DNA from 2 places in the Deinococcus cellulosilyticus NBRC 106333 genome. Region 2 is predicted to be linked to the other one. Evidence: riboswitches for the same ligand, from Rfam matches in the RefSeq annotation. Region 2 holds a riboswitch; the other holds the start of a gene.

Region 1 (16,125 bases), on a different contig from region 2:
GGAAGAGAAACAACCCAAGCAAGGCAACCAGAGCGAGAATTCCTGCCAGACGGGAAGCAAACACGGTAGGTTGCTTACTTGGCATTGATAACATACGGGTATTCTACACGCGAAAGCCCATCCAGAAAAACAAACAAAAGCTTCAATTTACCCCAGGCCACAGAGGACAGAAGCAACTTGATTAGCCCAGTTTTATACGCTAGGCTGATACAGCTATGGAACGTACTTTTGCCATGATCAAACCCGACGGCGTGAAACGCGGTCTCACTGCCGAAGTTCTCGCCCGCATCATCAAAAAAGGCTACCGCATTGTGGGCCTCAAGCAGATGGTCATCCCCCGCGAAGTCGCCGAGAAGCACTACGGCGAGCACCAGGGCAAACCCTTCTTCGATGGCCTCGTGGAATTCATCACCTCCGGCCCTGTGGTCGCCATTGCCCTTGAAGGGGAAGGCGTGATCGCTGGCTGGCGCAAAATGATGGGCGCCACCAACCCCGCCAACGCCGAAGTGGGCACCATCCGGGGCGACTACGCCACCTTCGTGGGCGAAAACGTGACCCACGGCTCTGACAGCCCTGAAAGCGCTGAACGCGAACTGGGCCTGTTCTTCAAGAGCGAAGAACTGCTTTAATCCCCTGAGATAAAAGAAGAGCGAGGCAAGCCTCGCTCTTCTTTTATCTGGTCTTCCCGTCCATCGTCAGAAGGGGCCCGTACAGCTGTGGTCTGCGGTCCCGGAAGAAACCCATCCCGGCGCGGAATTTGCGGGCTTCCTTGAAGTCCAGATCCAGGTACAGCACACCCTCGGTCTCCTCATCAAGTTCCTGTTTGATGTCTCCGGTGTAGTCGCTGATGAAACTGTGACCATAGAAAGTGGCCTCGGCATGCTCGATTTTCTCGGTGCCAATGCGGTTGGCAGCAGCCACGTAAGCACTGTTGGACACGGCGTGACCGATCATGGCCCGTTGCCACATGAAATGGCTGTTGGGGCTTGCAACCTCTGCAGGCTCACTGCCAATGGCGGTGGGGTACAGCAGCAGGTCAGCGCCAAGCAGGGTCATGATGCGGGCACACTCGGGATACCACTGGTCCCAGCAGATGCCCACCCCGATGTTGCCGTACTTCGTTTCCCAGGTGCGGAATCCCGTTTCCCCCGGATTGAAGTAGTACTTCTCCTCATAACCCGGACCATCCGGGATGTGGGACTTGCGGTAGACCCCCATGAAGGTCCCATCCGCATCAAACATCGCCAGAGAGTTGTAGTGGGCCTGCCCGGCCTTCTCGAAGAAGCTGATGGGCAAAACCACCTTCAGTTCCTTTGCCAGTTCCTGAAAGGTGCTCAGAAAAGGATGGTTTTCCACCGGATGGGCGAGTTCAAAATACTCTTCCCGCTCCAGCTGACAGAAGTAGTAATTCTCGAAAAGCTCTGGAAGCAGGATGATCTGGGCACCATGGGCCGCAGCCTCTCGCACCAGTTTGACCCCTTTGTCCACATTTTCCTGCAAGACCTGGGTCATGCTCATTTGAATGACGGCCAGTTTGGGCATGGTTGCCTCCTTTCAGATGGGGATTTTTCACCAGCAAAATCCCTTGTAGGGGTGAGCCGATGGCTCACCCTGGGGTTACCCCTTCCAGATCACACCCTTGGGCTGCTGCTGGGTGACGCAGTGGAAAGAGCCTCCACCATTGATGATGGCCCGGCTGGAGAGACCAATCACTTCACGGTCCGGGAAGAGGGGCTTGAGGATGTCGATTGCCCGCTCATCATTGGGGTCCCCGTAGGTGGGCACCACCACAAAGCCATTGCCGATGTAGAAGTTGGCGTAGGTGGGAGGCAGGCGGTCTCCTTCAAGTTCCAGACGATTTTTCGGGAGGGGCAGCTCAATGATGTTCAGGGGGTTGCCATCCTGATCGGTGAAGGTCCTGAGCAGGTCCAGGTTGCGTTGCATGGTGGCATGGTTGGGATCTTCCACGTTGGTGTCGATGCTGCACACCACGGTGTTTTCATTGGTGAACCGGATGATGGTGTCGATGTGACCGTCGGTGTGGTCGTTCTCCAGACCGTCTTCCAGCCAAAGCACCTTGGTGATGCCCAGATACTCTTTCAGGTAACCCTCAAGCTGTTCAGGGGTGAGGTTGGGGTTGCGTTTGGGCTCCAGCAGGCACTGCTTTGTGGTCATGCACAGGCCCAGCCCGTTCACTTCCAGAGAACCCCCTTCCATCACCACATCCACATCCCAGTGGGCAATGTCCAGGTACTCTGCCACAGCTTCTGGAGCTTCATTGTCTTTCTGCCAGTTGAATTTCTCGCCCCAGCTGTTGAAGATCCAGTTGACGAAACTGAGGTCCTCTCCCCTTTTGATGAAGATGGGGCCGTTGTCTCTGAACCACACATCGTCCAGGGGAATCTTGTGGAAGGTCAGGCCTCCCACTCCGGCAAGGCGGGTGGTGGCGTCCTGGTGGGCTTCATCGTCACGAACCAGCACATGCACAGGCTCGAATCTTGCGATGGTCTTGACCAGTTCGGTGAATTCCTTGCGCACCGCCTCCAGATGGCCGAACCACAGTTCATTGTCACTGGGCCAGCTGATCCAGGTGGCGGCGTGCTCTGCCCACTCAGCAGGCATGCGGAATCCAAGGGAATGGGGGGTGGGTTCTTTCAGGTGCAACACGACAAGCATTCTAGCAAGTGCATGGGTGGGGAACCGTCAGGTAACTCGGTTTTGGCTGGGATTTGCAGAAAGCAGAAGGCAGAAGGGAGAAAGCAAAACTCGGTATTGCTTTGTCATGGATGTACAGGCTGAAACGGATGCTTTGATGCGATCTAAACGTATCCTTGATTCAAAACTTGTCTGCAAAAGCTTTTGCCTGTCCTTGCCTTGGCCTTCTGCTTTCTGCCTTTGGCCTTCTGCTCTTCTTGCCACAAATCCTCATTTCTGCGCAGAAATTCCCCCATCTGGGAGATTCCTCACTGAAATCTGTTTTTCCTTAAGACAGGAACGAAACAGGGCAGGTGTAAAAATCCCGTAACACGCTATAATGGGAAGACATGAATAGGTGGATTCTCTGTGCTGCTCTGACCCTTTCCAGCGCTGCGAGCGCTCAAAACGCACCTTCTCTGGTAGATACCTACCGTTCGGTCAGCACTTTGCTGGCAGATGTGGTCAAAAACCAGATGACCGCGCCCAACCAGAGCGTCAGCAAACTGGATGCTGCTGAGAAGCAGATTGGTGCCCTGACCCTGGAATCCAATGTCATCAAGACCGGTCTGACCGCTGCCCTGAAGAACACCCGCGTTGCCATCGTGCGCACCCCTGCTGATCTGGGGGCACAGGTGGGACAGGTCAAAGCGTTGCTGCAGAAAGCCATCTATGACGGCATTTTCAGCCAGATTGCCCAGAACAACAAGGTCACAGGCATCGTTTATGCGGGTCTGCTGGCCGATGAGCTGAAACTCAGCGGAACAGACCGTTCTGCACTGCAGGAGGCCATCAATGCAGGCAACAACGCTGCAGTTCAGAAATCTGTAGAAAAAGCCTACCTGACGCGCATCTCCAGTGCCCTTAAGAAAGCCAATGACAGCAAGAAGAATGTGGCCTACCAGAATCTGGCTGCTGCCACCAACGATTTCACGGTGATTCAGGACTCTCCGCGTGCCGGGGAACTGACCTTTGATGATTTCGTGGGTGCCCTCGGTTACCTGACCGGTGGACAGGTCTCCGCATACCAGAGCCAGCTTGGGAAGATCAACACCAATCTGGCAGCCTTTGTGCAGGCTGCTGCCACACCCTGAGGGCCTGTTCAGAGATGCAGGTCACAGAACACCTCCTGCTGAAAACGCCCGAAGCGCAGTTTGCCTTCGGGCAAACTCTTGTTTCACAGCTTCCCACAGGCACCGTGCTTTTTCTGGAAGGTGAGATGGGGGCAGGCAAGACCACCCTCACCCAGGGATTGTTGAAAGGTCTGGGCTTCACGGGCGAAGTGAACAGCCCCACTTATGCCCTGATGCACGAGTACCCTTCACCAGAGGGACTGGTGCTGCATGTGGATGCCTACCGCATTCACCATCCTGATGAGCTGTACGAGATGGGCCTGGACGATTATGTGGAGCGTTGCCGCCTGAGCATCATCGAGTGGGGGGAAAGCCTGTATGCCGATTTTCCACAGGGCTGGATTCTGAAGCTGGAGTATGTTCCAGACGGCAGAAAAATCACCCGACTTCGCTGATGCTGTCTTGCATGTGCAGTGGATGGGTCAGATGCCTGCAAAGTGGTTCTGCCCAGCAGGGCCACTTTTGGTTACGCTGTCCCCATGCGTGTTGCTTTTGTGACCTATCCCAGACTTGAAGGGCTTGCCCCTGACGACCAGGCCATCCTCCCTTTTTTAAATCCTGTCCCTGCCATCTGGAGTGATCCGGGGATCGAGTGGGACCGTTTTGATGCGGTGATCCTGCGCAGCACCTGGGATTATTACCTGCACCATGAAGCCTTCAAAAGCTGGTTGATGCACCTGCAGGACAGGAACATTCAGGTGCTCAATTCTGTTCATCTGGTGCAGTGGAATTCCAACAAGGTGTACCTGAAAGAACTGCAACAGAAGGGCATCCCCATCATTCCAACGCAGTTTGTGGAGGCCACAGAACGCCTGAAGCTTCCTGAGCTTGTGACCGCCTCTGGGGGACCTCTGGTGATCAAGCCCTCGGTGTCTGCGGCGGCCCACCACACTTACCGTGTGCAGGGAACCCTGCAGGCTGAAACGCTGCAGGCCCTGCTGGATCTGCCTGAGGATGTGACCCTGCTGGTGCAGCCTTTCATGCCAGAAATTCAGAATCCTGGGGAGTACTCTCTGGTGTTTTTCAATGGGCATTTCAGCCATGCTTTTCTGAAAACCCCCGGAGAGGGCGATTTCCGGGTGCAGGGCATGCACGGAGGCCAGACCTGTGGCATTGAGGTGGAACAGGAACTTGTGCTGCAGGCCCAGAAGGTGCTTTCCGCCCTGCCCGAAGTTCCTCTGTACGCACGGGTGGATGGTGTGGTGCGGGAGGGCACCCTGCTGTTGATGGAACTGGAGTTGATTGAACCCAACCTCTTCCTGAACAGCCACCCCGAAGCAGCCCGTAATTTTGCACAGGCCATCCGGGAACGGCTGCCATGAACCCATTTGAGGAACGCCAGAAGCGCTTTGTGACCCTGCTGCACCTGCAGGACTGGACATTCAAGGTCTACAGCATCTGGCATCCGGACAGACAGGAGCTTTCCCTGGAAAAGGTGCTGCCTTACCTTCAGCAGCACCTTCCTGAAAAGCAGGAAAGCCCGGAGACCCATGGGGTGGGCTTCATCCTTCTGCATGCAGGTGCAGATGGCAATTATTTGCTGATTCACTGGTGGGCAGGAGAAAACATGTTGTTCAGCAGCGTACACATGTCCACCCTTGAGCGGCCAGATCACTTCGAGGACATCTCCTCCAGTGGGGTCATGGCCTGCGTGTGGGAACTGGAGGTCATCTGGGCTGAGCGCAACGCCTGGGTTCAGACAGCACTGAATCCGTCTGGCCAGGGCCTTCAGGATTACCTTTTCAAACTCTAGAGGGCGAACTCATCCACGGGGGCAGCCTGCACCACACCAGCGAATTTCAGCTGCTGGTTGTTGATGTAGCGGATCATGAAGATCGCCAGAACCGCAGAAACTGCCAGCATGCCCAGTTCAACGAACACCAGAATCTGCAGGGTGGGCAAAGAGGCTTTGGATTGCACCCGCATGATCAGAAGTGGAATCAATAGGGTCATCCACCATGCTCCAATCAGGGGCGTGATGCTTTTGATGTGAGGCTCAGGTTTGCTGATGGCTTCAGCAAGGTAATAAGGATAAACAAAATTGGCAAAGGGAATGAACCAGCCACCAATGGCCCACCAGGGGGCCACAGGCAGACCATGTCCCAGTTGTTTTTCACGGTTCAGAGCAGCCACAAAAAACCAGGTGATGAAAGGGATGGCCGTGATCAGCATGCCGATCATTTCGAACCCAATCAGACCGTTCAGCAGGTTTTTGGTGTCTTCGAAATCTTCTGGAGACAGCAGGAAGAGTTCGCAAACCACAGTGATCAAAAGACAGCCAATGACGTGAAAACCCAGAAACACCATTGAAACAAGACCGCTGATTTTTTGTGTGGAACCCGGTGCATTTGTGGACATGCCAGAAGTGTAATTGCAGCCATTCTTACAATCAACTTTTTCATTGATGTTGTGAAACCCCGGATGATCAAAGTCCGGGGTTTCAACCATGCCTGTCTGTTTTGCTGGGTTTTGCTGCTCAGTCGTGTGCACCCACAAATTGAGCGGCCTCGGTGCTGCCTTTCAGGGCAGTGGTGCTCGACTGCCCTCCAGAGACTGCGAGGGTCACCTGATCGAAATAGCCGGTACCCACCTCACGCTGGTGCTTCACGGCTGTGAATCCCTGATCTGCAGAGGCGAATTCAGCCTGCTGGAGCTCAACAAAGGCACTCATCTGGCGGTCCCGGTACCCTCTGGCGAGGCTGAACATGCTGTGGTTCAGGCTGTGGAACCCTGCAAGGGTGATGAACTGGAATCTGTACCCCATCTGCCCGAGTTCATTCTGGAAGCGGGCGATGGTGTCCTCATCCAGGTTTTTGCGCCAGTTGAAGCTGGGGCTGCAGTTGTAGGCCAGAATCTTGCCCGGGTGCTTTGCGTGCACCCCTTCAGCAAATTGACGGGCTTCTTCCAGGCTGGGATGGCTGGTTTCACACCAGATCACATCGGCGTAGGGGGCGTAGGCCAGGGCCCGGTGAATGGCGGCCTCAATGCCAGAGCGCACATGGTAAAACCCTTCCGGGGTGCGGCCTTTGCTGTGGTCAATGAAGGGGGCATCGTAGGGGTCAATGTCCGAGGTGATCAGGGTGGCGGCGTCAGCATCTGTGCGGGCCACCAGAACGGTGGGCACCCCCATCACGTCACTGGCCAGACGGGCCGCATTGAGGGTGCGGATGAACTGACTGGTCGGAATCAGCACCTTGCCTCCCAGGTGACCGCACTTTTTCTCGCTGGCAAGCTGGTCTTCAAAGTGCACCCCTGCAGCCCCAGCCTCGATCATGGCTTTCATCAGTTCAAAAGCATTGAGGGGACCCCCAAAACCAGCCTCTGCGTCGGCCACGATGGGCACGAACCAGTCGATGCTGTCATCCCCCTCGGCATGGTGGATCTGGTCTGCGCGGCGCAGGGTGTTGTTGATGCGTTTGACCACATCCGGGACGCTGCTTGCAGGGTACAGGCTCTGGTCGGGGTACATCTGCCCGGCGTTGTTGGCATCGGCGGCCACCTGCCAGCCCGAGAGGTAGATGGCTTTCAGTCCAGCTTTCACCTGCTGCATGGCCTGGTTTCCAGTCAGGGCACCCAGCGCATTGATGTAGCCCGGGCTGTTCAGGTGACGCCACAGCTTCTCGGCCCCGATTTTGGCCAGGGTGTGCTCGATGATCACACTGCCGCGCAGTTTGACCACATCCTCTGCGGTGTAGGTGCGTTTGATGCCTTCCCAGCGTTCACTGCTCTTCCAGGTTTTTTCGATGATTTCAGCGTAGGTCATTATGATCCTCCTTCGTCGGATGCCGAGCGACCAGTGCGACGCGGCGCTCAGCGCGAAACGGGCCGCCCCGTGAGCGCGTAGTCAGAGCAAGAAGGCCGTCCCGCAAGCACGTTTTAAGGTCAAGAAAGGGCCGAGGGCCGAGGGCAGATGAGATGCTTGTCCTTAAGCTTTTTCTGCTTTCTGTGGCTTGGGGTGAGCCAGCGGCCCACCCCTACGGGTGACTTCAGGCCAGCAGCTGATACCCTTTCAGCGTCAAAAACTCCTCAAACCTCTCCTGATCCAGCAAGTCCAGATAGAGCTTTGCAGCCTGATCGAGAAACTTTGCCTGTCTGGAATTCAGGGCCTTCAGGTGGGCGAGTTCTTTTTGCAAGATGGCGTTCACGCGGGCCAGGGTGATTTTGCGTCCGGTCTGGGTGTGCTGCTGGTGGTGAATCCACTGCCAGAGCTGAGCGCGGGAGATTTCTGCAGTGGCGGCGTCTTCCATCAGGTTGTGGATGGGAACGGCTCCGGCCCCCTGCAGCCAGGCAGCCAGGTACTGCAAGCCCACTGAGATGTTGGTTTTCACCCCTTCATCGGTGATGTCTCCAGTGGGGACGGTGAGCAGGTCTTCAGGGGTCACTTCCAGATCTGGGAGTTGTTTGTGGATCTGGTTGGGGGCAGGCATCAGGCGGTCAAAGACTTCAAGGGCAACCGGAACCAGTCCGGGGTGGGCGACCCAGGTGCCGTCGTGTCCGTTCAGGGCTTCACGTTCTTTGTCAAGGCGCACCTGCTCAAAAGCTTTCTGGTTGGCTGTTTCATCGTGCTTGACAGGAATGAAGGCACTCATCCCTCCGATGGCCGGGGCACCCCGTTTGTGGCAGGTCTGGATGGCGAGTCTGGAGTAGGCGGTCATCATGGGGGTGGCCATGGTGACTTTCGCCCGATCTGGCATCACAAAGTCTGGATCATGCCTGAATTTTTTGATGATCGAGAAGATGTAGTCCCAGCGGCCACAGTTGAGGCCAGCAGAGTGCTCGCGCAACTCATAGAGAATCTCGTCCATCTCGAAGGCTGCGAGGATGGTCTCGATCAGGACGGTGGCTTTGATGGTTCCTCTGGGGAGGCCCAGGTGCTCCTGGGCAAAGAGAAAGACCTCGTTCCACCAGCGGGCTTCCCGGTGACTTTCCAGTTTGGGCAGGTAGAAGTAGGGGCCTGAGCCCTGACGGAGCAGTTCTTTTGCGTTGTGAAAAAGAAAAATCCCGAAATCGAACAGGCTGCCTGAGATGGGCTGGCCCATCAGCATCACATGTTTCTCTTCGAGGTGCAGCCCTCTGGGGCGCACTTTCAGGGTGGCCGGGGTTTCGTTCAGGCGGTAGGTCTTCCCTCCTCCTTCAAAGGTGATGGTTCTGCGCACGGCGTCACGCAGGTTGATCTGGCCCTGGATGCAGTTTTCCCAGGTGGGGCTGCTCGCGTCTTCAAAATCGGCCATGAAGACTTTTGCACCACTGTTGAGGGCATTGATGATCATTTTGCGGTCCACGGGTCCGGTGATTTCCACACGCCGGTCCAGCAGGTCCTGTGGGAGGGGTGCAATCTGCCAGTCTTTTTCGCGAATGAAACGGGTTTCGGAAAGAAAGGTGGGGTGTTTGCCGCCTTCAATTTCACGCTGGCGTACGGCGCGTACAGCAAGCAGTTCCTTGCGGTCACTCCCGAAGCGCCGTTCCAGATGGAAGATGAATTCGAGGGCTTCAGGAGTGAGGATGGACGCCTGTTGGGGCGTCAATCTCGGGGTGTGCAGCCACTGGGTCTGTGTCATTTTGCCCTCCTTGGACCCCAGAATAGGCCTGCAGTCCCTGGTTTGGACCCGGTTTAAATGTGGGGGTGGTAGAGGACAGACCTGGACTGCATAAACCAGGCTGCTGGTATACAAAGGCAGGGAGTAAACCACGGGGACCGGAGCACTACAACAAATCTTTGTGTCGACATGACATATAAGACCACTGTCCCAAGTGGTATCAACGCACCCTTGGTGTCACCAATCTGAAAAAGTCTGAAATCAAATCTGTCTATACAAATTTGAAAAACCATTGCATAATGCCATTACTATACCGGTACACAAATCCTTACATCTTTGTGACGTTCCAAAAAACGTCGCTGGAGAGAGGCCTGCGGCAAACCTGTCCGCACCTCTCCAGCCTGTCATTCGCCGGGACCTCTTTCCTGTCTGCGTTGTGTCCGGTCCATTTTCCACAGGATGAACACGTGCCCACAGAACCCCGATGTCCGTTCTGTGTCTGGTCCTGTGCTGCATTCAAAGGAGAACCCTGATGAAACAAACCCTTTCTTTTGCTGGCCTGATCTCACTGGGCCTTCTGGCCTCCTGTTCAAGCCCCTCCATTGAGGTGCAACAACAGGTGACCGACCCCCACTACATGGATTTCAGCAGCACCCCCAACTTCCAGAAAGTGCAGGTGCACTTTGCAGGAAACGAACACCCCAGCACCATCCACGCCTACGAAAAAGACGGGAAGCTGATGTACCAGGGAGACATGCTGATCGCTGCCGATGCAGAACACCACAAGGTGTCTCCCCAGGCCGCCATTGTCACCACCAGGCCCTGGAGCAACAAGACCATCCCTTATGTGATTGATGGCAGCCTCAGTGGTCAGACCAGCCTGATTCAGAATGCCGTCAACATCTACAACAGCACCACCAACGTGCGCTGGGTGCCCCGCACCAATCAGGCCAATTACGTGCGGTTCTTCAAAGGAAATGGCTGTTATTCCTACGTGGGCATGATCGGAGGCGCACAGGACCTCTCACTGGGCGATGGTTGCCACAGCCAGCACACCGCGCTGCACGAGATGACCCACGCCGCAGGGTTGCACCATGAACAGACCCGCTCGGACCGCGACCAGTGGATCACCATCAACTGGCAGAACATCCCTGCAGACTGGCACAGCCAGTTCCAGATCAACAGTGAGGCCAGACCCCACGGCACTTACGACTTTTACAGCATCATGCACTACGGACTGTACTGGGGCAACAACCTTGCCATGACCCCCAGGGTGGGCGGCGTGGATTACAACCGGGTGGGCAATGGTCCCAACCTCACAGCCACCGACATCTCCGGCATCAACACCATCTACCCGGGCAGCACCGGTCCTGCCACCAGCATCACCAACGGAGGGGTCTACCGCATCCAGAACCTCGCCAGCAACAAGTGTCTGGATGTGGACAACGTGTCCACGGCCAATGGGGCCAGTGTCAAACAGTACAGTTGCATCGAAAGAAACACCCTATACAACCAGGATTGGCGCTTCAAGCAGGTGAACACCGCAGAAGGGGTGTACTACCAGATTCAGGCGGTCCATTCCAACAAGTGTGCTGACATTTCAGGCATCAGCAAAACCGCCGGAGCCAAACTGGTCCAGTGGGACTGCCACGCCAACCCCGATGATCCCGGCCTGAGAAACCAGCTTCTGCGTCCTGCACAGGTTGCCACCGGGGTCTGGCAGTTCGGCTTCAAACACTCTGGCATCTGCCTGGATGTGCCCTCCTCAAGCACCGCAGATGTGCAACTGCAACAGTGGACCTGCAACGATTCCAATGCCCAGCGTTTCCGCCTGATTCCTGTCTCACACTGAATTTCGATTTCAAAAGGCCCTGGAAATCGCAGGGCCTTTTCTGTTTTCTGGAATACGGCATCTGGCGGAGGGACCAGAAGCTCATGTTATTGTTGACAGGAGAGGTAAACCATGAAGAAAACCCTGCTGCTGGGAATGCTCCTCACTGGAAGTCTGATCGGAAGTGCACTGGCCACCACCGTGGCCGAGGTCAAAAAGAAAGGAACCCTGGTGCTCGGAACCGATCCACAGTTCCAGCCTTTCGAATTCACCAACGACAAGGGGGAAATTGTTGGCTTTGACATCGACATCGCCAGAGCCATTGCGAAAGACCTTGGCGTCAAACTGGAAATTCAGAATGTGGGTTTTGGACAACTGATGCCCGGCAGTGTCACCTCGAAACGGGTGGACATGGCGATCTCTGGCATCACCATCACGGATGAGCGGGCCAAAATTGTCTCTTTCAGCAAGCCCTATTTCACCAGTGCCCAGGTCTTCATTGCCAAAAACGGCAACCCCAGAAAGCTGGGCTGGCCCCTGAACTCACTGAAAGGCAGAACCATCGGGGTACAGTCCAACACCACCGGCTTTTATTTTGCCGATGAGAACCTGAAAAAGCTGGGGGCCACCCTGAAAGTCTACGATGATTTTGCTTCTGGTCTCAGCGACGTGCAGAACGGGCGCATTGATGCCATCGTTGGCGACAAGCCCACCGTGGATTACCTGAAGAAAGCGCGGGCAGGTCAATTCGTGCAGGCAGGCAAAGACCTGGTGTCCGAAGATTATGGCATCGCTTTTGCCAAAAACAGCGATCTGGCTCAGGCTGCCAACAGGACGCTGGACCGCCTGAAAAAGAGTGGGGAGTACCAGAAACTCATCGAAAAGTGGATTGTTGCGAAATAAAACCTGCAGGTCTCAGGGGAGTGGCAAAACCACTTCCCTGTTCTTTTGCTTCAAATCCGATGTCACAAAGAATGTGTTACCATCACAACGACAGATGAAAATCACCTCTGTGACAATCAAAGCATCAAGCAGGCCATCCACTTCTGAAAGTCACAGACAGGGTTTGACAATGTCATGGAGGAAAAGGAATGATTCACACTTCAAGATGGCTGTTTGCAGGCTTTTTTCTGGGTCTGCTGGTGGCCTGCAATCCCCAGGTTCCACAGGAAGATCGGGGGCCTGCTCCCCGTTTTGATCGGGTTCCCAATTCGGCATGCCCGTTCTTTCCGGGCACCACAGCACCGCAGAATGTGGAATGCGGATATGTGGTGGTCAAGGAGAACCGCAACAAGCCCGATGGACGCAACATCAAACTTGCGGTGGCCCTGATTCACAAGACCCCAGGACAGAAGACCGCTACCGCCACCATCAACCTTGAAGGTGGACCCGGAGGCACTTCTGCCTGGCGGGCTCCGATTCTTGCCACCACGAAAAACAAGTTCAGTCAGGACTGGCTGGCCACTGGAGATGTGATTGTTTACGACCAGCGTGGTGTGGGCAAATCGCTTCCCTCTCTGTCCTGCCCCTATCCACAGACCGAGGCCCAGTGCTTCCAGAATGTCAGCAGGGTTGCCGATCCCGGCCAGTACACCACCCGCAACAGTGCAGCCGACATTGCCGACATTGCCAGTGTGCTGGGGTACAGCAAATTGAAGGTTTACGGCAGCTCTTACGGCACCCAGCTTGCCCAGCGCCTGATGCGGGACCACCCTGAGAAAATCGACAGTGTGGTGCTCGATGGCGTTGTTGACCCTGAGCAGCCGTTTGTCATTGATGGGCCGGGCCGCTTCAGTGAGGCTTTCCTGAACCTCAATGCAGACTGCCAGCAGGACAACGCCTGCAAGACCGCTTACGGAAACCTGCTGGACACCCTGAAAGCAGTGCTGCAGGATCAGGACACCCACAAAATCATGGTCACCCTGCTGGACGACCAGATGAGGCCTGTGTATGACCAGGGCCAGCTGGTGCAGTTCCAGATGACCAGCAGCATGTTCCTGGGGGTGTTGCGGCAAATCACCTACTCTGAGCGGTTTGTGCCTCAGATTCCTGCCTTGCTGCAACAAGCCCAGAAGCGTCAGTACAGCAGATGGTCCCAGCTTGTTTACCTGCTCTACGTGCTGGAGGAAGAAGATGACTTCAGCGAAGCGGTCTACAACTCCGTGCTCTGCTCGGACATCGTGCCTTTCACCAGCCTTCAGGCCGCTCAGGAAAAAGAAAAGCAGCTCGTTGAACCCTTCAAATCGCATTACCAGGGGTACAACCAGTACGCCTTCAACATCTGTGCAAAATGGCCTGTGCCTGCCTCTGACGCCCAGGCGGCCCAGCGCACCCCCAGTGCCCTGCCCACCTTGCTGCTCTCTGGGAGGTTTGATCCCATCACCCCGGAAAGCCAGGCCCTTGGGGTGGCGCAGGCCCTCAGCAACAAACGACTGGTGTATGTGCGTGATGGGGCCCATGGGGTGGTCTACCCTGCCTGGAACACCAGCAAAAAATCCTATGATTCCAGCTGTGGCACCCAGATCATGCGCGATTTTCTGCTGAACCCCCAGCAGAATCTGGCCCGGCCCTGCACCGAAACGCCTGTGGTTTTTGTCCTGCCTGGTCAGGTGCAAAAGCAGGGCTTGCAGCAGGGCCTGATCGAGGCGCTCAAAGATCTGCCTCTGTTGCCTCCACTGGAGCCTCTGCCCCACCTGCCCTTCAGGTGAACCAGACTTGACAGGCACCCTGCGGGGTGCCTGTTTGCCCATAAGCCATCTGTCCTGAAAATAGTTGATAAAACTTGTTGACAATAAAAGCCTGTGTCCCGTACACTGGTTCCCACGTCAGGACCTCCTGACGCTCTTATCCCGAGTGATGCGAGAGACCTGACTCCTTGACCATCACAGCAACCGGTTCCCATTGCAACACGGTGCTCTCAGACCCGCCAGGATGGCAGGAACGATAAGGGAAGGCATGGACGACACCCCATCCCCTTCTCGAAAGCGCAGACAACGATGTCTGTTTTCACGAGAGGGGGATTCATTTATCCCCAATCTCTCAAAACAAGAGCCGCCATTTTCAGATCCACATCTGGGAGGAGACCCTTTTATGCCAAAGTTTGAGACCCTGCAGGTTCATGCCGGACAGACCCCCGACCCGACCACCGGGAGCCGCGCCACCCCCATCTACCAGACCACCAGTTACAATTTCAGAAACGCCGAGCACGCCGCCAACCTGTTCGGCCTGCGGGAGTTCGGGAACATCTACTCCCGGATCATGAACCCCACCAACGAGGTTCTGGAAAGCCGCATTGCCGCTCTTGAAGGTGGAGCAGCAGCCCTTGCCGTGGCAAGCGGCCACGCCGCCGTGCTGCTCAGCATCCTGACCCTGGCGCAGCAGGGAGACAACATCGTTTCCACCCCCAACCTCTACGGTGGGACCTACAACCTGTTTAAAGTGACGCTGCCCCGACTGGGCATCAACGTGAAGTTCACCTCCTCCGAAGAAAGACCTGAGGAGTTCGCTGCCCTGATCGACGAAAACACCAAAGGGGTGTTCCTGGAGTCCATCGGGAACCCTGCCCTCAACATCCCTGACCTTGCAGAAATTGCAAAAGTGGCCCACGAAAAAGGGGTTGCTGTGCTGGTGGACAACACCTTCGGGCAGGGCGGTTACCTGATCCGTCCCATCGAACACGGGGCCAACATCGTGATTCACAGTGCCAGCAAATGGATTGGTGGTCATGGTCAGGCCATCGGTGGACTGATTGTGGACGGGGGCAACTTCAACTGGGCCAACGGACGCTATCCCCTGTTCACCGAACCGAGCCCTGGCTACCACGGCCTGAAGTTCTGGGATGTCTTTGGGGAAGGCAATCCCCTGGGCCTCCCCAACATTGCCTTCATCATCCGTGCACGGGTGGAGAACCTGCGCGACCTGGGCACCACCCTGAGCCCGCACCACTCCAGCCTGTTCATCACGGGTCTGGAAACCCTGTCTTTAAGGGCAGAGCGCCACATCCAGAACACCCACAAACTGGCCGAATACCTGAGCAGCCATCCCGAAGTGGAACGGGTCATTCACCCCGACCTGCCGTCCCACCCCCACCATGCCCTTGCCCAGAAGTACTTTCCGAATGGGGCAGGCAGCATCCTGGGTTTCGAACTGAAAGGGGGACGCGCTGCAGGGGAAGCCTTCGTGAACAACGTCAAACTGGCCTCTTTGCTCGCCAACGTCGGAGACACCAAAACCCTGGTGATTCACCCCGCAAGCACCACCCACAGCCAGCTTTCTGAGGCCGAACAGCGTTCCGCTGGCGTGACCCCCGGACTCGTGCGCATCTCGGTGGGCATCGAGCACATCGATGACATCATTGCGGACATCGAACAGGCCCTCAAACAGGTGCCAGCACTGGTTTAAGAATCCTCCTGTTTTATGCTCTAAATTTTTGTGTCCACACAGTCCCCTGAACCTCCAGGGGACTGTTGCTTTGGTTTTTTATCCAGTGGCCTCTGCAGAATGGACCACCATCAAGAGATCCTGGCATCCATCCCAGACCTTCAAGGTTCCTTGCTCCACCAGCAAAGAAAGCTGTGCTTTAAAAGCATCGAAGCCTTCTGTGCCCTCAAGATGTTCCAGAGACCTCCACATCATCCACGGAACAATCAGATCGTGTCGGTCACCTTCCACGCTCAACCAGTCCCACGCCACCACCTGACCTTCCAGCAGAGCAGTACACCCCAGACCGTGAAAGTGGAACTCCAGACCTTCAAGCTCTCCGTGGGCCGGAAAAGCCTCCCCTGCGTTTTCTGGTGAAATGTGGGCGCTGTATGCAAGCTGCAGCCTGTGAATCACCTCTCTGATTCGGTTCTGATACAGACTGTAAAGCTGCATGAAGTCCGCTTCTGGCGTCATCTTTGATAAGGTCCCGCATAATTCCTGAGGGCCA
Region 2 (16,125 bases):
GGCAAGTGCCAGACCCAGTGCCCTGGAAAAAACAGGCAAAAAGACCGCCCTGCTGATTGAACGCAGCCTCGGTTCTCTGGGCAAATACATCCCGGAAAGCATGACAGAACGGGTGACAGGTGCTGTCGAGCAGGCCCTGGAGAGCACTGCTCATCTGGCGGACCGCCTGCTGGATGAGGAGAAAATCGAAAAGAGCGTGCAGGAAACCCGCAAGAGCATTCCCTGTGAGTTGCAGGCCAGAGACGCCGTGGCCCGCAAAATCATTCTGGAAAACCTGAGCGTGGGCACAGTCTCAGGTGCAGCAGCAGGCGCAGGAGGCTGGGCCACCATCCTGCTGGATGTTCCCGTCCTGATCACCGTGACCCAGCGCGTGATCCGGCAGGTGGCTGCCGCTTATGGGTACCGGGTGGATACCCCGGAAGAGCAGGCCATTGCCCGGGGCATTCTGGGTTCTGCATCTGCACTGGATGTGGGCCAGCGTGAAAAGTTCATTTTCAGCATGCACGCGGTCAGCCGGGCACTCAGGCAGGGAGCTGGACTCGACAAGGTGGTGTCAATTTTACTGCCTGCCACCCTGGAGAAACTGGGTGTGCGTGAAATTGCCAAAAGCATTGGAATCAACCTGACCCAGCGCAAAGCCCTGCAACTGGTGCCTCTGGTGGGTGCTGCAGTGGGGGGCACCATGAATGCCCTCACCATCAAGGACACCGCCACAGCAGCGTTCATGGTGTACCGCAAACGCTGGCTGGAAGAGCACACTGATGTTTATGATGGGATGCAGACGCCAGAAGAAGAGGTCATCGAGGCTGTGGCAGTGGATGAACCTGCCTGATGCTCTGCTGGTCCTCAGTTGAGAAGTAAAAATTCAGGTGCTTCAAAAACACAGGGTCTAAAGTCCTGTGTTTTTGTTTTGATGCACATCCTTACCGATATAGAGCATTGTTCACGGTTCTGGTGTGATGGTGGTCATGCAGGCAGAATGTGTGAAATGCTACGCTGCATATGAATGAGAGATGAGGCTGAAGCAGTTTTCTGCGCATTTCCTGAAGGTTTCAGGCCTCCATCCTGAAACCTTCAGGAAAGAAGTTCCAGGCCCTTTGCAGACAGGACATTTTTGCAGTGCTCAAGCCCTGCCCTTTTCGATCCATCCCCAACCATGCTGGAATCATCCCAGGACTTTTAAAGTGTTCTCTGCAAAAGAGACCCCATGGAGCACCAGAGCCAACCAGGCACCAGAATGTCCTGGACAACAAGGAGGAAGAATGAAACTGAAATCGATCACACCTGGAATCAATGCGGTGGCATTGACCCTGATTTTGACGGCCTGTGGTGGAGGTGGAACCATACCTGTTTCCTCTCCAGCTGCCCCTGATGTGGTGGTGGCTGTTGCCAGGGCTGGAAAAGTGCAGATTGTCTGGGAAAGCAGCAGCACCAATGTCAAGGGTTTTGAGATCTACCGTGAAACCTTGCCCAAATTGCAAGGCCTTCAGGTGAAACCTCTGGCTTTCAATCTGGTGGGTACTGTCACAGCAAACACCCGAAGCTTCTTTGACCAGAATGCAGTGGCAGGGGAAAACTACCGATATGCTGTGGTTGCTGCAGGAGAGAAAGAAGATTCCAATCCCACCTTCTCCACAACCATTGCTGCCCAGCCAGCAGATCAGACCCACTTCTTTCTTCAGGGCAAAGTGGGTTTCTTCACCCAGGGATTGGACCAGCAGCAAGCCGGGCAGCAAACCGAAAAACTGTTGACCAGAAACACCATCTCTGGTCAGGCCCTCAGTCAGGATGTGATTCCAGGTCGTTTCCTGGTCAAGTACCGCACCAGTGCGACCATCAGCAAACAGGGAAGCATGCAGGTGGCCGGTCAGGTATTGAAACTTCAGCGGAGCCTCGGTGATACGGGCATCCAGTTGCTGGCCTTTGATGGAGCCACCCGCAGTGAGACAGCCCAGGTTTTGGCTGCACTGAAAGCAGACCCCAATGTGGAGTTCGCTCAGCCTGATTACATGATGTATCCCATGGCAACGCCAAATGACACCTTCTACAAGTTCCAGTGGCATTACAATGCCATCAATCTGCCTGCAGCATGGGACATCACCACGGGCAACAATGTCACGGTGGCTGTGGTGGACACAGGAATTCTTAAAGAACACCCGGACATCAAAGACAAACTGCTCCCCGGTTATGACTTTGTGACCCTCACCCTCAACACTCCCACCGGCGATGGGGATGGACGCGATCCTGACCCTGAAGACAACGGAGATGCAGAGTCCACCTCCTACCACGGAACCCACGTGGCTGGAACGATCGCTGCCTCCACCAACAACGGCAAGGGCGTGGCTGGAGTTTCCTGGGGAGCAAAAATCGTGCCTGTGCGTGTGCTGGGCCTGGAAGGCGGGAGCCTTGCAGACATCATCGATGGTGTACTCTGGGCAGGTGGCGAACATGTGGATGGCGTCCCGGACAACAAGAACCCGGCCCAGGTCATCAACATGAGCCTGGGTGGTAAGGCAAGCTGTGCAGACCTGCCTGCTTATCAGGCCGTCTTTGACAAGCTGGCCGCCAAAGGCATTGTGGTGGTGGTGGCTGCCGGGAACTCCAACGATGACGCCAGTCTGTACAGCCCCGCCAGTTGCGGTAAAGTCATCACGGTGGGTTCCACAGGATTTGCAAACGACCGTTCCACGTTCTCCAACTTCGGCGCACGTGTGGATGTGATGGCTCCTGGAGGTCAGATCAACGAGGACCGGAACGGAGATGATCAGCCTGACGGCGTGCTCAGCACGGGCAAAGACGACGACTCCGGGCAATTCGCATACACCTGGCTGCAGGGAACCAGCATGGCTGCACCTCACGTGGCTGGCGTGGTGGCCCTGATGAAAAGCCTGAAGCCTGGCCTCACTTACGCTGAAGCAATTAAGGTCCTGAAAGATACGGCCATGCCGCTCTCGAATGGTCAGTGTCGTGTCACAGGTGGCTGTGGTGCTGGTCTGATCAATGCACAGAAAGCCTTGCAGGCGCTTAAAGCTGCACCTGTGCAGGATGTCAGTGTGGTGTTGGATGATCCGGTGGTTTCACTTGAACCCGGAAGCACCACATCTGCCGACCTGCACCTCAACATGACTGGTGGTTTTGCTCAACCTGTCGCCATCACCCTTGAGAATGTGAGCCCCAAACTGCAGGCGCAAGTGGTCAACCTTGGGGGCAACAAATTCCGTGTGGATGTCACTGCTGCAGCAGGATCAGATGGTCAGTACATCATCACTGTGAAGGCCACTTCGGGTGCACTGGTGAAGAAAGCGCAACTGAATGTGCAGGTGAAACCCAGTGCCCTGAATGCCAAGGGTGTGTATGTGATTGCCTGTGCCCTGACCAATGATCCCGATGATCTTTGTGATGACACTTTCACCATCCGCAAACAGTTTCAGGAGTCTGTGAGACAACCCAGTTACAACATTGAAATTGATCCCGATCATCTTTATATTCCTCTGGGCTGGCTGGATAAAAATGAAAACAAGGAACTCGACGACGGAGATTACTGGGGATTCTACACCGATGGTGGTGATCTGGTCATTCTGGGTGCAGGATCGATCAACATTGACATTCCGCTGGAACTCTACCAGGAAAACAATGCCATGGGCCTGAAGAGCACCACCTTCAGCAAAGTGCAACGCATGGTGCAGGAATCCATCAAATGATGCAGTGATGTTCGAGCATGAAAAGAGCCCTGGAAAACCTTCCAGGGCTCTTTTTGATGGACAGCTCAGGGGGCCAGCGTAAAAGGTTTGGTGAAAGTGACTTCGCGCTGCTGGTCATATCCTGCCACTTTGTTGCCAGTGTAGGCCGGAGTGGATTTCTCACTTGGCAGGATGTCTCCGGCACCATAGTGGTCTCCACCATAAATGCCTGCATAGCCATTTAAGATTGCGGGTTTGTCGGCCAGGCCCAGTGAAGTCCAGGGAATGATCACTTCGGTGGTGTATTCGGGCGCACTGCCTGTGGTCTCATAAAAGAAGTTTTCGTTGAGGTCGACGGTGTTGCCATTGGTGAGGCGCAATTCAGGTTCGTTGTTCTGGTACTGGGCCACAAAGAAGTCTATCCCCAGATTGAATGTGGCCTTGCGGGGCCAGGCATTCAGGGCATCGGCGTTGGTGAACCCTCCTGTTTTGTGATCGAAGTGCAGAATGGCGGAGTTGCCAGAGGCCCGATAGACGTAACCCAGATACAGGTATTTGCTGTCTGCATCCACCCGGATTTCTTTGAGGATGTTGTCATTTCCGAAACCTGTGTCATAACCACCGGGTGCATTGGTGAGGGTCAGTTTGGGTGCAGTCCAGTCTGAAAGGTCTCCATCAAGGGTGTATTTGGAGCCTACGATGGCCAGGGCGAGGTCCACATTTGCATTCTCACTGCCGCTGCTGGCCCTGATGGTTTTGGAAGCATAGCCATTCTTGCTGGCAGTGATGTCCACGGTTTGACTGTCGGGCAGGGGAAGGTAATAGCTGCCATCTTTTCGACTGACGGCGTAATAATTCTGGGGTTCCAGGCTGCTGTTCAACAATGCCTTCTTGAGTGGCTTCCCTGCACTGGTGACTTTACCAGAGATGAAACTGCTGGGGGCAGACAGGGTGATGAAGTTGTAGACCCCCTGGTAAGTGTCGGTGAGATCGTCTGGGATGAACACCCGGTCTCCCTGACCAGCACCTTCGTAGCCGGAATTCTTGGCTGTGCTGCTGTCATCGCCAAACTTGAACACCACAGGTTTGAACAGCGGAAGCTGCTGGGTCACCGTCCAGATGCCGGGCTGGCCTGCTTTTTCGGTCATCTGGTATTCCTGCTGCCCGTTGTCAAAATGACGCACTTCCACATCGGCATCTCCGAGCGCCCGTGCATCTACCGTGAAGGTCACACTGGACAGCACAGAGGGATTGGGTTTGGCGGTCAGTGTGGGAGCATTGACCGCTTCTTTGCCATTTTTGCCCACCCCAACCACTTTGAAGGTGTAGGTCTTGTTGTTGTCCAATCCCAGCACCAGCATGTGGTTCTGGGTGGTGGACACCGGTTCGAGATTGTAAGGGGTGAACTGTGTGCCGTTCTCACTGACGTAAACACGGTACCCGGCAATGTTGGCATCTTCTGAGGGTGTCCAGTTGATTTTGACCCCATTGGTGCCCGATTGACTGGTCAGGTTGCTGGCTGCACCAAGGGTGGGATCTGTGCCAGGGGCTGTTCCCACTTTTGCGCTGAGAATCAATGCGCTGTGTTTCGCCACATTTCCGGTGAGGTTGCCATCCGCATCAAGGTTGACGGTCAGGGGTTTCCCGGTGAGTTCACTGAGGATTGATCCTTTTGCGAAAGTCCCCAGCAACTGCACTTTTCCTGCGGCCAGGGTGCTGAGGTCGAGGTCGGTGTTGCTGTTGTTGATCAGCACCACCACCGGATCTGCCCCTTCCAGGGTGCGGCGGTAGGCCAGCAGGGATTTTCCACCATTGGTTTCGGGACGGGACAGAATTTCCTGTTTTCCCGAGCGCAGCGATGCACTCTTCTTGCGTGCGTCACTGAGGGCTTTGATGCGCTCATCCAGGGTGTTTTCGGCCAGCTTTGAGAAATCCATGTCTTCGCGGCTGGTTTCACCCAGCACATTGTTGTAAGCGTCCCCCTTGCCGATCATGCCGATTTCCGTGCCATAGTACACACTGGGTGTGCCCCGTGAGGTGAAGATCAGACTGAGGGCCAGATCCAGGCGTTCTTTGGCTTCTGCCACAGGCACACCCCGGTCCACAGCTTCACTCATGAAGCGTTTCACATCATGGTTGTCCACCAGGGTGACCAGTTTGTTGGGATCATTGTAAAGGCTGTCCTGGTCAAAGATGCGGGCAACGGCGTTCAGGTTGCCGCTGGCTGTGCTGAGGTTTTCTTTGAGGGCAAATTGCAGGGGGAAATCAAACAGGGCAGGGGAGCCCAGGTCATTGATGAACTTCTTGTTGAAGTTGACATCGCCCACCAGAACCTCACCCACGGTCCATATCTTTGCGGGATCTGCCACACCGCCATTCGCAAAGAATTGCTTCCAGTACGCATCGGGCACGTGTTTCATGGTGTCCATGCGGATGCCGTTGATGCCCACTTCTTTGATCCAGTAGGCCACAGTGTCGTTCAGGAACTTCGTGACTTCAGCTTTTTCCTGTTTGAAGTCTGGGAGTCCAGCCAGATCACAATCCACATCTTTGTTGGTGCTGGCGTTGCAGTCTGCGGCAGTGTTGAACCAGTCTGGATGGTCTTTGGTCAGCTGCGCTCCGTAGCCTGCATGGTTGATCACCATGTCCTGAACGATCTTCAGGCCTCTGGCGTGGGCAGCACGGACCAGATCCTTGAGGTCCTGCAGGGTGCCAAAGTGGGGGTCCACTTTCAGAAAATCTTCGGCCCAGTAGCCATGGTACCCGGTGTGGTATTTGCCCTTGTTCGGTCCATCTCCTGCAAGCTGTCCGGGGACCTGCAGGTAAACGGGGGAGATCCAGATGGCGGTGACGCCCAGCTTTTCAAAGTACCCCTCGTTGATCTTCTGGGTGATGCCTTTGAAATCTCCGCCATGCCACCCGATGGGGTTGGTTTTGTCTGCTGTATCTCCTGTTCGGGTTTTGGTGCCATTGTCGTTGCTGGTGTCGCCATTGGCAAATCGGTCTGTCAGGGCAAAATACAGCACATCCTGACCATTGATGACCGGACCGGGATTGGTGACAGGGGGAACATTTGTAAAAAGATTGCAGCTGGAAAGGGCCAGAGCGAGGGTGAGGCCTGCAAGTGCATGCTGAAGCCGGAACCGTTGCCGGTTCCCATTGCTGGGTTGTTTCATATGGAAACGCTACCAAATGGCTGAAATTTTGCCTTTGATAGTTTTGAACATGGCTATACAAATCTTTTCAGAGAGGGGAGAATGCAGTTGGCAAACCCAATGGGCAACACAAAAAAATCGGCCCACGCGGGCCGAAATTGAACTGGAAGAAATTGGAAACCCAGGTCAGCTCAGGATACCCTGCACCTGCTGCATCACGCGCTCTGTCACCTGCAACATTTCGCCCGAAACCTGGTCCCTATCTGCCCGGAATTCGCTGTTCAGGTCTGCATCATATTTGAGGTTCATGTCCACCGTCAGCAGGAAAGCCTGTCCTGCGCCCTGCAGCACAGCGACACCTGCCCCCACATCGCTGATGATGCTGTTGTGGGCCAGAGCCGCTGCCCGTTCCCCCAGTTGCAACGCGCGAAGCACGTCTTTTGCCGCTTCCAGAGGGGTGAGGGCTGCGTTGCGCGTGGCGTCTTTGACGGCAGTCTTGCGTTCCTCGGTGCCTTTTGGAAGCTTCAGGGCATCCATGTAACGCTCAAAAGCAGCAACATCCCGGTCCGCATGGGTTTTCAGGATGGTGAGCAGTTCACGGGCCTCGATGAGCAGGGCATCAATCCCAGTCACATCGGCATTCTTTTTGGGCTTAGAGATTTCCAGGGCCATGATGACCAGCCCCAGACCAAAAGATGCGGTGAGTCCAGCCACAGACCCTCCACCGGGGGTTGGGGCATCGCTGGCCGTCTGGTCCAGCAGTTCCTGAATTCCCTGATTCCACAGGCTCATGCATGACCTCCAGTGACCACGAGGTCCTCGGCCTGAAGTTCGAGTGCACGGACAAAATTCTGGAAGATCAGGGCACTGGTGACCACCCCGACCCCTCCCGGCACCGGAGAGTAGGCTTTCAGCATGGGGTAAATGCTGGGGTCCGCGTCTCCTTTCAGACCATCGTTGATCACGTTGATGCCTGCATCAATCACGATCTGGCCCTCGGTGATGGCTTCTTTTCTGAGGAGGCCATGTTTGCCCACACAGACGAAAATCACCTCGCAGTCCTTCAGAGTGTCCCTGACTTCGCGGGTGTGTTCTGTCACCACGGTGACGGTTGCTCCCCGGTTGATCAGCATGCTGATCAGAGGTCTCCCCACGGTGCGCCCTGGGCCAATCACGGCAACCCGTTTGCCGATCAGGGGTCCCTGCGTCTCTGCCAGCAGAATGCAGGCGTTCGGGGTGGGGGCCAGAATGGCTTCCTTTTCCCGCCCGGTGGCGATCAGGGACAGGTTGGCAGGGGAGAGTCCCTCCACATCCTTGTGAGGAGCAATTCTGGACAGGGCCTTCTCGGGGTCCAGGTGGGGGGCCAGAGGGAACTCCAGCATCACCCCCTGGTACTGTTCGCTGTCCGAGAGGTTGTGGAGGGTCTGTTCCAGTTCTTTCTGGGACACCTCTGCTCCCAGATCAAAGACCTCCAGACCGATGCCCAGGCTTTCTGCAGTGCGTTTCTTGCTCTGCACGTAAACCAGACTGGCCGGGTCACTTGAGGCCAGCACCACTGCCATTTTCGGGACGATGCCCAGACCATTCCAGCGGGCAATTTCCAGCTTGACGTTGTACTTGATGTCCCTGGCGGTGTCTTTTCCGTAAATCGGCTGCATGTTCCCTCCCTGCTCAGTGCCGGAAGTGACGCACACCGGTGAAAACCATGGCGATGCCCAGTTCATCTGCAGCCCTGATGCTGTCCTCATCCCGGACCGACCCTCCAGGCTGAATGATGGCGGTGATGCCTGCTGCGGCAGCAGTGCGCACCACATCATCGAAGGGGAAGAAGGCATCACTGGCGAGCACACTGCCCTTTGCGTGGTCGCCTGCATGCTCAATGGCCTGCTCGGTGGCCCAGATGCGGTTCACCTGCCCCACACCAATCCCGGTGGTGCGTCCATCCTTGCCGATCACAATGGCATTGGATTTGACATGCTTGACGACCCTCCAGGTGAACAGCAGGTCCTGCAGTTCCTGTTCGGTGGGGGCTCGCTTTGTCACCACGCTCTGCTGAATGCCCTCCAGACCCAGGGTGTCTGCTTCCTGCACCACAAAGCCACCATTGATGCGCTTGTAATCCAGGGTGGGCTTTGGAGCCTGTGCGACTTTCATCAGGCGCAGGTTCTTCTTCTTGCTCAGAATCTCGAAGGCTTCAGGGGTGTACTCAGGCGCAAGGATCACTTCCAGGAACACATCTTTCAGGGCACGGGCAGTGTCAGCATCCAGGGGACGGTTCACCGAAACAATGCCCCCGAAGATGCTCACAGGATCGGCCTCGTAGGCACGCTGCCACGCTTCTGCCAGGGTGGAGGCGGTGCCCACAGCGCAGGGATTGGCGTGCTTGACCCCGACCACGGTGGGTTCATCGAATTCGGAGGCGAGGTTCCAGCAGGCTTCCGCGTCGGTGTAGTTGTTGAAGCTCATGGCCTTGCCATGCAAAACCTCGGCATCGAGCACCGCACCCTTCTGGCTGCCTTCGCGGTACAGGGCAGCTTTCTGGTGGGGGTTCTCGCCGTAACGCAATTCAATCACCCTGTTCAGTTCCACGGTTTTCTGCTCAGGCAGACCTGTGGAAGGGGCAAGGTAATTGGCAATTGCAGTGTCGTAAGCAGCAGTGTGCGCGAAAGCTTTCTGAGCCAGGTATTTTCTGTATTCAGAAGTGACATTTCCGAGGTTCCCCAGGATTTCGCTGTAGTCTGCGGGGTCCACCACGATCAGCACGGACTCATGGTTCTTGGCACTGGCGCGAATCATGGCAGGCCCACCGATGTCGATGTTCTCGATGGCGTCCTGAAAGGTCACATCCGGTTTTGCAATGGTTTCACGGAAGGGGTACAGGTTCACGCACACCAGATCAATGGGGGTGATCTGCTGCTCGTTCAGTTGCGCCAGATGCTCCGGGGTTCTTCTGGCCAGAATGCCCCCGTGCACAGCAGGGTGCAGGGTCTTGACGCGGCCTTCCAGAATTTCCGGGAATCCGGTGATTTCGGTGACGTACCGCACGGCCACACCGGCATCTTTGAGGGTTTTGAAGGTCCCTCCGGTGGAGATGATCTCAAAGCCTTTTTCGACGAGACCTTTTGCAAAGTCCACGATGCCACTCTTGTTGCTGACAGACAGTATTGCGCGCACGAAATAGCCCTCCTATGGGAAATCCAGCTGTTTCGCCCAGGCGTGCGGCAGGTTTGTGTTGCGGCTCCCCCGTGGTACTCCACGCTTCGCCAGTCACCGCAACAGGCTTTACCAGTCTACCAGAATTGAGATCGAGGCAGGACCCCTCCAGATCAAAACCCCTGCAACTCCAGCAGTTGCAGGGCACAGGCCATTCAGGATTCAGGGCGTGTTGAGTTTTACGGCTTCTGCCATCCCTGCTTCAATGGCCGTTCCAGCGTTCTCAGAGCCGATGTTGGTTGCTCCAAACAGAATCAGGTTGCTTTTGGGAACCAGAACCATGCGTGCATAATTCAGGGTGTTGCTGCCATCGTGGCCCAGAACCACACCTTCCGGGCTTTGCTGCACCACCCAGCCGTAACCATAATCATCACCGTGGTGGTCTTTGTGCAGTTCGCGGTAGGTGTCGGGTCTGAGCAGTCCCTTCTTGCCATTTTCGCCATTCAGGTGGTCCTGCAAATAACGGACCAGATCCGACATCGGGCAGCGCACATTGTCAGCCCCATTGATGACCTCGGTGTTTCCAGCAATGGTTTTGTTCTCCTGGGTGGGATACACAGGGGGAATGGCTGATGGGAGGTTGTTCTTGAGGATGTGCGGCCAGGGCTGGGTCACTTTTGAGGTGTCCCAGGTGAAACCTACACTGCAGTTTTTCATCTGCAGGGGCTTGAAGATGCGGAGGTCCAGCAGTTCTTCATAGGGTTTTTTGCCCACCTGCTCTGCAATCATGGCCAGCAGGGCATATCCAGCATTGGAGTATTCAAAAGCCTTGCCTGGATCATGCTCCAGTGGGGTTTGCAGCAGTGTCTTCAGGAAGGACGCTTTGCGGGTCGCCAGTGGAATGCTGCCATCCCACCAGGATTCATCTTCCATCAGGTTGGCCACAATGCCAGACCGGTGGGACAGCAACTGGTCGATGGTGATGTCCTCGTACGCCTTGAGCATCTTCATTCCTGGCAGCAGGTCTTTGAGGGTGTCATTGAATGACAGTTTCTTGTTTTCAACGTAAGTGGCAATCAGGGTGGCCGTGAAGGATTTGCTGATGGACCCAAGGTGATGCACATCCTGCAACGTCACTTTCTCAGGTGATCCATACTTGCGCACGCCACTGGTGGCCTGGGTGAGGATCTTGCTGTCTCTGGCGATCACAATGCTCAGGGAGGGCAGTTTGTATTGTGTGATGATTTCTTTGGAGCGCTCTTCAAGCAGCATTTCCGGGGTTCTGGTGGGTGGCTGGGGGTTGGATGGCTGAGAAAGCCCACCCTGACATGCGGTCAGCAACAAAGACATGAACAATAAACGTTTCACTCTTTCAAGCTAAACAAGAAAAATGAGAATTCGATCAGCACTGTAACGAAATGCAGGTGCATTGGACCTGCATGATGTTCGAAAGCAAGATGTTTTTCCAAGACAGGTGTTTTTCACCCAGAGGACCGCTGCCCATCTGCCCTTTGCTGTATTGACACTGAAAAGCCCAACCCCGTACACTGGCATTTAGCCTTCCACAAGGAGGCGACTCTTATCCAGAGTCGGCGCAGGGAACTGGCCCGCAACGCCGCAGCAACCGGCCCTCATCACGGTACGGTGCTCACCAGCCCGAACGACCACGATGGTCCCATTCGGGGACGATAAGAGAAGGGCGTAAACGACCATTTCCCCTTCTCAACACCACGAGAGGGGGAATCTTTTTTCCCCCACCACCACAACCGTTTTTCCTGGAGGGGAGCACATGCGCTTCGAGTTCGCATTCGAGACCGATGAGGGAGCCATCCCGTTTACGTTCGTCGCCAAAAGCCAGCACGACTACACCATCACACCCAGTTACAAGTGGTTCTTTGAAAGAGAACCCCTGATCCTGGATTCGGGTCGGACCCTCAGCAACATCCGGGTGGGTTACCACACTTATGGAAAGCTGAACGAAACCCGCGACAATGCCATCCTGGTGTGCCATGCCCTCACCGGAACCAGTGCCGTGCACCGCTGGTGGGCCGACATTTTCGGGGAAGGGAAGACCCTGGACCCCACAAAGCACTTCATTGTGTGTTCCAACATCCTGGGGGGGTGTTCAGGAACCTCTGGACCCAAGGAAATCGGTCTGGACCCCATCACCATCCACGACATGGTGCGGGTGCAGAAAGAACTGGTGCGGGACCTCGGCATCAAGAAACTGACGGTCATTGGTGGGAGCATGGGCGGCATGCAGGCGCTCGAATGGGTCAGAAGCTACCCCGAGTGCCTCAAAAAAGCCATCATCATTGCTGCACCCCCCCGCCACAGCGCCTGGGCCAAGAGCTTCAATGTCTCCCAGCGCAACGCCATCACCAGTGATCCTGACTGGAAGGGCGGCAAATACCTGGAGCAACCCCATGGACTTGCCATTGCCCGCCAGATCGCCATGATCAGTTACCGCAGCCCCGAATCCTACCAGATGACCCAGGGCGGGCAATCCAAGTTCAAACCCAACCAGAGCGCCATCCAGACCTACCTGGAGTACCACGGAGAAAAACTCCTCAAACGTTTTGATGCCAACACCTACCTGCTGATCACCCAGGCGATGGACCTCTTTGATGTCACCGAAGATGAACTGCGCCGCAACACCGTCCCCACACTGGTCATTGGCATCTCCACGGACATCCTGTACCCGGCCAGCGAAGTGAAGGCGATGGCAGACCAGATGAAGAACAGCGAATACTGGGAACTGCAGAGCCCACACGGACACGATGCTTTCCTGATTGAGGACGAGGCCTTGAACCAGAAGTTTCTGGAATTTCTGGCGAAGTGAAAGATGCAGAGGGCCCAGAGCTGAGAGCCGAGGGCAAAAGGCATCTGTAGGGGCGAGGCATGCTCCCTGAACATCAATCGTCCAGATCCTCAAAAAAGGATCTGGACTTTGTTGTCTTCAATGTTGCTTTATGGTTTTTCTGCCAGCTCTGCTGTTTCTGGATATCTCTCGACCCAGGCTTTCCATCCTTCTTCTGGATAGGCTTTTTTTGCTTCCGGGGCGAACAGTTTTGCGGCTTCCTGCTCGAGGTCCTCAAAGGGGCAAGGCACCACTTCTGTCTTTTCGTAGGCCGGGTGCATGTCCCACTTGATCAGGCGACCTGAGCCTCCCCACGGATCATCGCAGGCCCACACCACCCTTGCAAGCTGAATCATCCCGATGGCCCCTCCGCACATCAGGCAGGGCTCCAGGGAGGAGTACAGCGTGCACTCCTCTGGATTTTTCACCCGGCCCAGACGGTAGAAGGCCACCATTTCTGCGTGGGCGAAACTGGAGTCTGCGATTTCATGTGGCTGATTGGGCCAGGATTCGTGGGCGCGGTTGCGACCCTCTGCGATGATGTTGCCCTGACCGTCCACAATCACGCAACCAATGGGGGAGGACCCCTTTTCCACGCTTTCCCTGGCGAGTTCCAGGGTGCGCAGCAGAAAGGGGCGGTCCTCCGGTCTGACTTTACTCATCCTGCGAGAGGATCACGGCACTGTAGGGTCCCACAGAGACATGGGCATTGAAGGGCATGCCGTCCATTTCTCCCTCATTGGCAGTCACGTGGTTGCTCGGGACATTGTTGAATTCGCTGTCGTAGCCGTTCCAGTCGGAATTGAAGCGGACCTTCCAGAGGCCTCCACGTGGGAACCCGATGCAGAAGTGTTCCAGGGCTGTTCCAGAGAGGTTGACCACCACAATGACATCGTCTTTCGGGCCTCCCTGTTCAAAGCGGTGGTAGGCCAGCATTTTCTTGTCGATGTCGACCCGGTGCACCGTCACGTGGGGCCCTTTGAGGCCAGCGGTGGTCCCGGAGGCATTCTGTCTCAGCTGTTTGAGGTCCCGGTAAAGCTGGGTGATCCCCTGATTTTGTTCGCCGAGGGTCCAGTCGAGCATGTTGTTGTCGTCAAACCAGCCTCCGGCGAGCATTTCCTGTCCCTGGAAGATCATGGGAATGCCCGGGGAGGTGAAGGTGATGCAGGCCCCGAGGGTGGAGCGCTTCTTGGCGTAGTAACTGCCAGAATTGTTGGGCCAGATTTCTTCGGGGACCCGTGCATGTCCGTTGGCGACTTCATCGTGGGATTCGGTGTAAATCACCCGACTGAAGGCTTCATTGTTGTAGCAGTTGGTCACGGCGTTTGCCACGGCCTGGGTGTTGCGGTGGACATCCTCCTGCACGATGAGGGCCTCGCGCACCGGGTGCACAAAGCCAGCATCCCACTGGGCATCAAAGCCCAGACCCCCTTCAGAGGTGGGTGCAGTCACCAGGGCATTGCCGCGCAGGTCTTCTGCGATGGTGATTTTCCAGGGCTGTCTGGCCTCAATCTCGTCGTTGATCCAGCGCAACAGGCCCCAGCCTTCCTCAAGGTCGTCTCCGGGGTTCTCATTGCCCTGCACATTGCGGATGTAAGCTGTTGCATCAAAGCGCAGGCCGTCCATGTGGAATTCTTCCAGCCACAAAAGGGCGTTGTCCCGGATGTACTGGCGCACTTCTTCACGGCCATAGTCGGGGCGGGTGTCGCCCCAGGGGGTGGCTGAGCGCCAGTCATTGTAGAAGTAGATGCCCCCCTTGTCGTTCTCACTCCAGCCATCGAATTGCCAGAGGTCCAGGTCAGAGGGTCCGAAGTGGTTGTAGACCACGTCGATCAGGACAGCGATGCCTTTTTCGTGTGCGGCCTTCACAAAACGCTTCAGGGCATTGGGTCCACCATAAGCCCCTTCCACAGCGAAGGGGTGGGCAGGGTTGTATCCCCAGGAGATGTCCCCTGCAAATTCCATGGGGGGCATGATCAGCAGGGTGTTCACCCCGAGTTCAGAGAGGTAATCCAGTTTTTCGATGGCAGAATCAAAAGTGCCCCGCTCGCCTTCGGAGGCATTGAAGGTGCCCACATGCATTTCGTAAATGACCATCTCGTTCCAGGGTGGAACGCGGTACTCCTGCAGGTCGCCCCAGTCGAAGGTGGGGTCATAGACAATGCATTCGCCAACAGAACTGGTCACTTCACGGGCGTAAGGGTCCATCTTCCATTCGTCGAAACTCTTGTTTTTGATTCTGAACTTGTAGGTTGCACCCGGTTTCACTCCAGGCACAAAAACAGACCAGTAACCATTTTTTTCTTTTGCGAGCCGGTGCTCGGTTTTGTTCCAGTTGTTGAAATCTCCGCCCACACAGACAGCGGTGGCGTGGGGTGCCCAGACCCGGAAACTGACCCCTTCGGGACTGGGAATGGCTCCCATGCCCGGGATGTGGGAGGGCTCCACTTTCTTTTTGGTCTGCTTGGCGGGTTGATCCTTTGCTAAAGTCATGTCCTACTCCTCACTTGAAATGCCGGTTCTGGTGTGGGACCCATTTTGAACCATCACTCAGAATTTGATGATTGCAGCAAGAAATCTATGACCAATCGTACAGAGGAATGAAATAGACGGTGTTCAGCTCGGTCTTTTTGCTGCTTCGCCTACTTTCTCAGCTGAGCCTGCACATTTTGCCGCTCGCCTCTATTGATGCCATCCTGCACATGAAATTGTCAAGAGACAAAAAAATGGAGAAGATTTCTCCTCTCCAGCTGGGGCAGCAAAAATGCCTGTTTTGATTTGAAATTTTTTGTCAGGCCTCGCCCATCATCAGGCCCTCGATGGAGTGCTTCTGTGAGATGGGTTCGAGTTCGGCCACAATCCGGCACAGCAGATGCTGTTTCACCTGTTCTGGAAGGGCATCATGGAATTTCTGGGTCACCTGCAGGTCATGGCGCTCATGGTTGTTGGCTCCGGGAGCGTCTACACCCAGCACCAGCACAGGACGGGATTTGTTCGAGTGGTTGGCGGTTCCCCGGTGAATGGTCAGGGCAGAGCGCACAGAGATGTCGCCCATTTTGGGCATTTTCTGTTCTGCCCGTTCCTGATAGCGTGGGTAGAAGCTCTTGGGAGGGAACATCTCGTGCTCGAACTGTGAAGCGTCATCCCACTGGGTGCCAGGTGCGATTTCAAAAGGCCCCATGTCGGGTTCCACATCCACGGTGGTGACATTGAAGGCCAGTGAATTGAGGCGGCGACCCTTGATGGTGTCTTCAGGGGCAGGAAAATCCCGGTGCCA

What was found. Region 2 has a riboswitch for S-adenosylmethionine ahead of metX (homoserine O-acetyltransferase MetX). Riboswitches for the same ligand answer to the same signal wherever they lie in the genome.
Region 1: it holds a riboswitch for S-adenosylmethionine, as region 2 does, so the genes downstream of both, DC3_RS13155 (O-acetylhomoserine aminocarboxypropyltransferase/cysteine synthase family protein) here and metX (homoserine O-acetyltransferase MetX) in region 2, are expected to answer to the same signal.

The regions. Positions count from the first base shown of each region.
Region 1 is NZ_BJXB01000011.1:89,298-105,422, reverse strand. Features, by position in the region: gene DC3_RS13225 (ABC transporter permease) at 1-94, opposite strand, end outside; gene ndk (nucleoside-diphosphate kinase) at 216-629, shown strand; gene aguB (N-carbamoylputrescine amidase) at 673-1,542, opposite strand; gene DC3_RS13210 (agmatine deiminase family protein) at 1,618-2,667, opposite strand; gene DC3_RS13205 (hypothetical protein) at 3,045-3,788, shown strand; gene tsaE (tRNA (adenosine(37)-N6)-threonylcarbamoyltransferase complex ATPase subunit type 1 TsaE) at 3,803-4,222, shown strand; gene DC3_RS13195 (ATP-grasp domain-containing protein) at 4,307-5,149, shown strand; gene DC3_RS13190 (hypothetical protein) at 5,146-5,580, shown strand; gene DC3_RS13185 (DUF4328 domain-containing protein) at 5,577-6,185, opposite strand; gene aceA (isocitrate lyase) at 6,304-7,590, opposite strand; gene aceB (malate synthase A) at 7,814-9,385, opposite strand; gene DC3_RS13170 (M12 family metallopeptidase) at 9,897-11,216, shown strand; gene DC3_RS13165 (basic amino acid ABC transporter substrate-binding protein) at 11,328-12,098, shown strand; gene DC3_RS13160 (alpha/beta hydrolase) at 12,287-13,903, shown strand; SAM riboswitch class I at 14,037-14,145, shown strand; gene DC3_RS13155 (O-acetylhomoserine aminocarboxypropyltransferase/cysteine synthase family protein) at 14,286-15,596, shown strand; gene DC3_RS13150 (DUF6896 domain-containing protein) at 15,675-16,070, opposite strand; gene DC3_RS13145 (hypothetical protein) at 16,088-16,125, opposite strand, start outside.
Region 2 is NZ_BJXB01000002.1:248,531-264,655, reverse strand. Features, by position in the region: gene DC3_RS03450 (EcsC family protein) at 1-832, shown strand, start outside; gene DC3_RS03445 (S8 family peptidase) at 1,263-3,701, shown strand; gene DC3_RS03440 (alpha-amylase family glycosyl hydrolase) at 3,767-6,856, opposite strand; gene DC3_RS03435 (cyclodeaminase/cyclohydrolase family protein) at 7,022-7,627, opposite strand; gene DC3_RS03430 (bifunctional 5,10-methylenetetrahydrofolate dehydrogenase/5,10-methenyltetrahydrofolate cyclohydrolase) at 7,624-8,493, opposite strand; gene purH (bifunctional phosphoribosylaminoimidazolecarboxamide formyltransferase/IMP cyclohydrolase) at 8,507-10,009, opposite strand; ZMP/ZTP riboswitch at 10,037-10,116, opposite strand; gene DC3_RS03420 (serine hydrolase domain-containing protein) at 10,211-11,356, opposite strand; SAM riboswitch class I at 11,565-11,683, shown strand; gene metX (homoserine O-acetyltransferase MetX) at 11,778-12,830, shown strand; gene DC3_RS03410 (nucleoside deaminase) at 12,959-13,510, opposite strand; gene DC3_RS03405 (alpha-amylase family glycosyl hydrolase) at 13,503-15,341, opposite strand; gene DC3_RS03400 (phytanoyl-CoA dioxygenase family protein) at 15,640-16,125, opposite strand, start outside.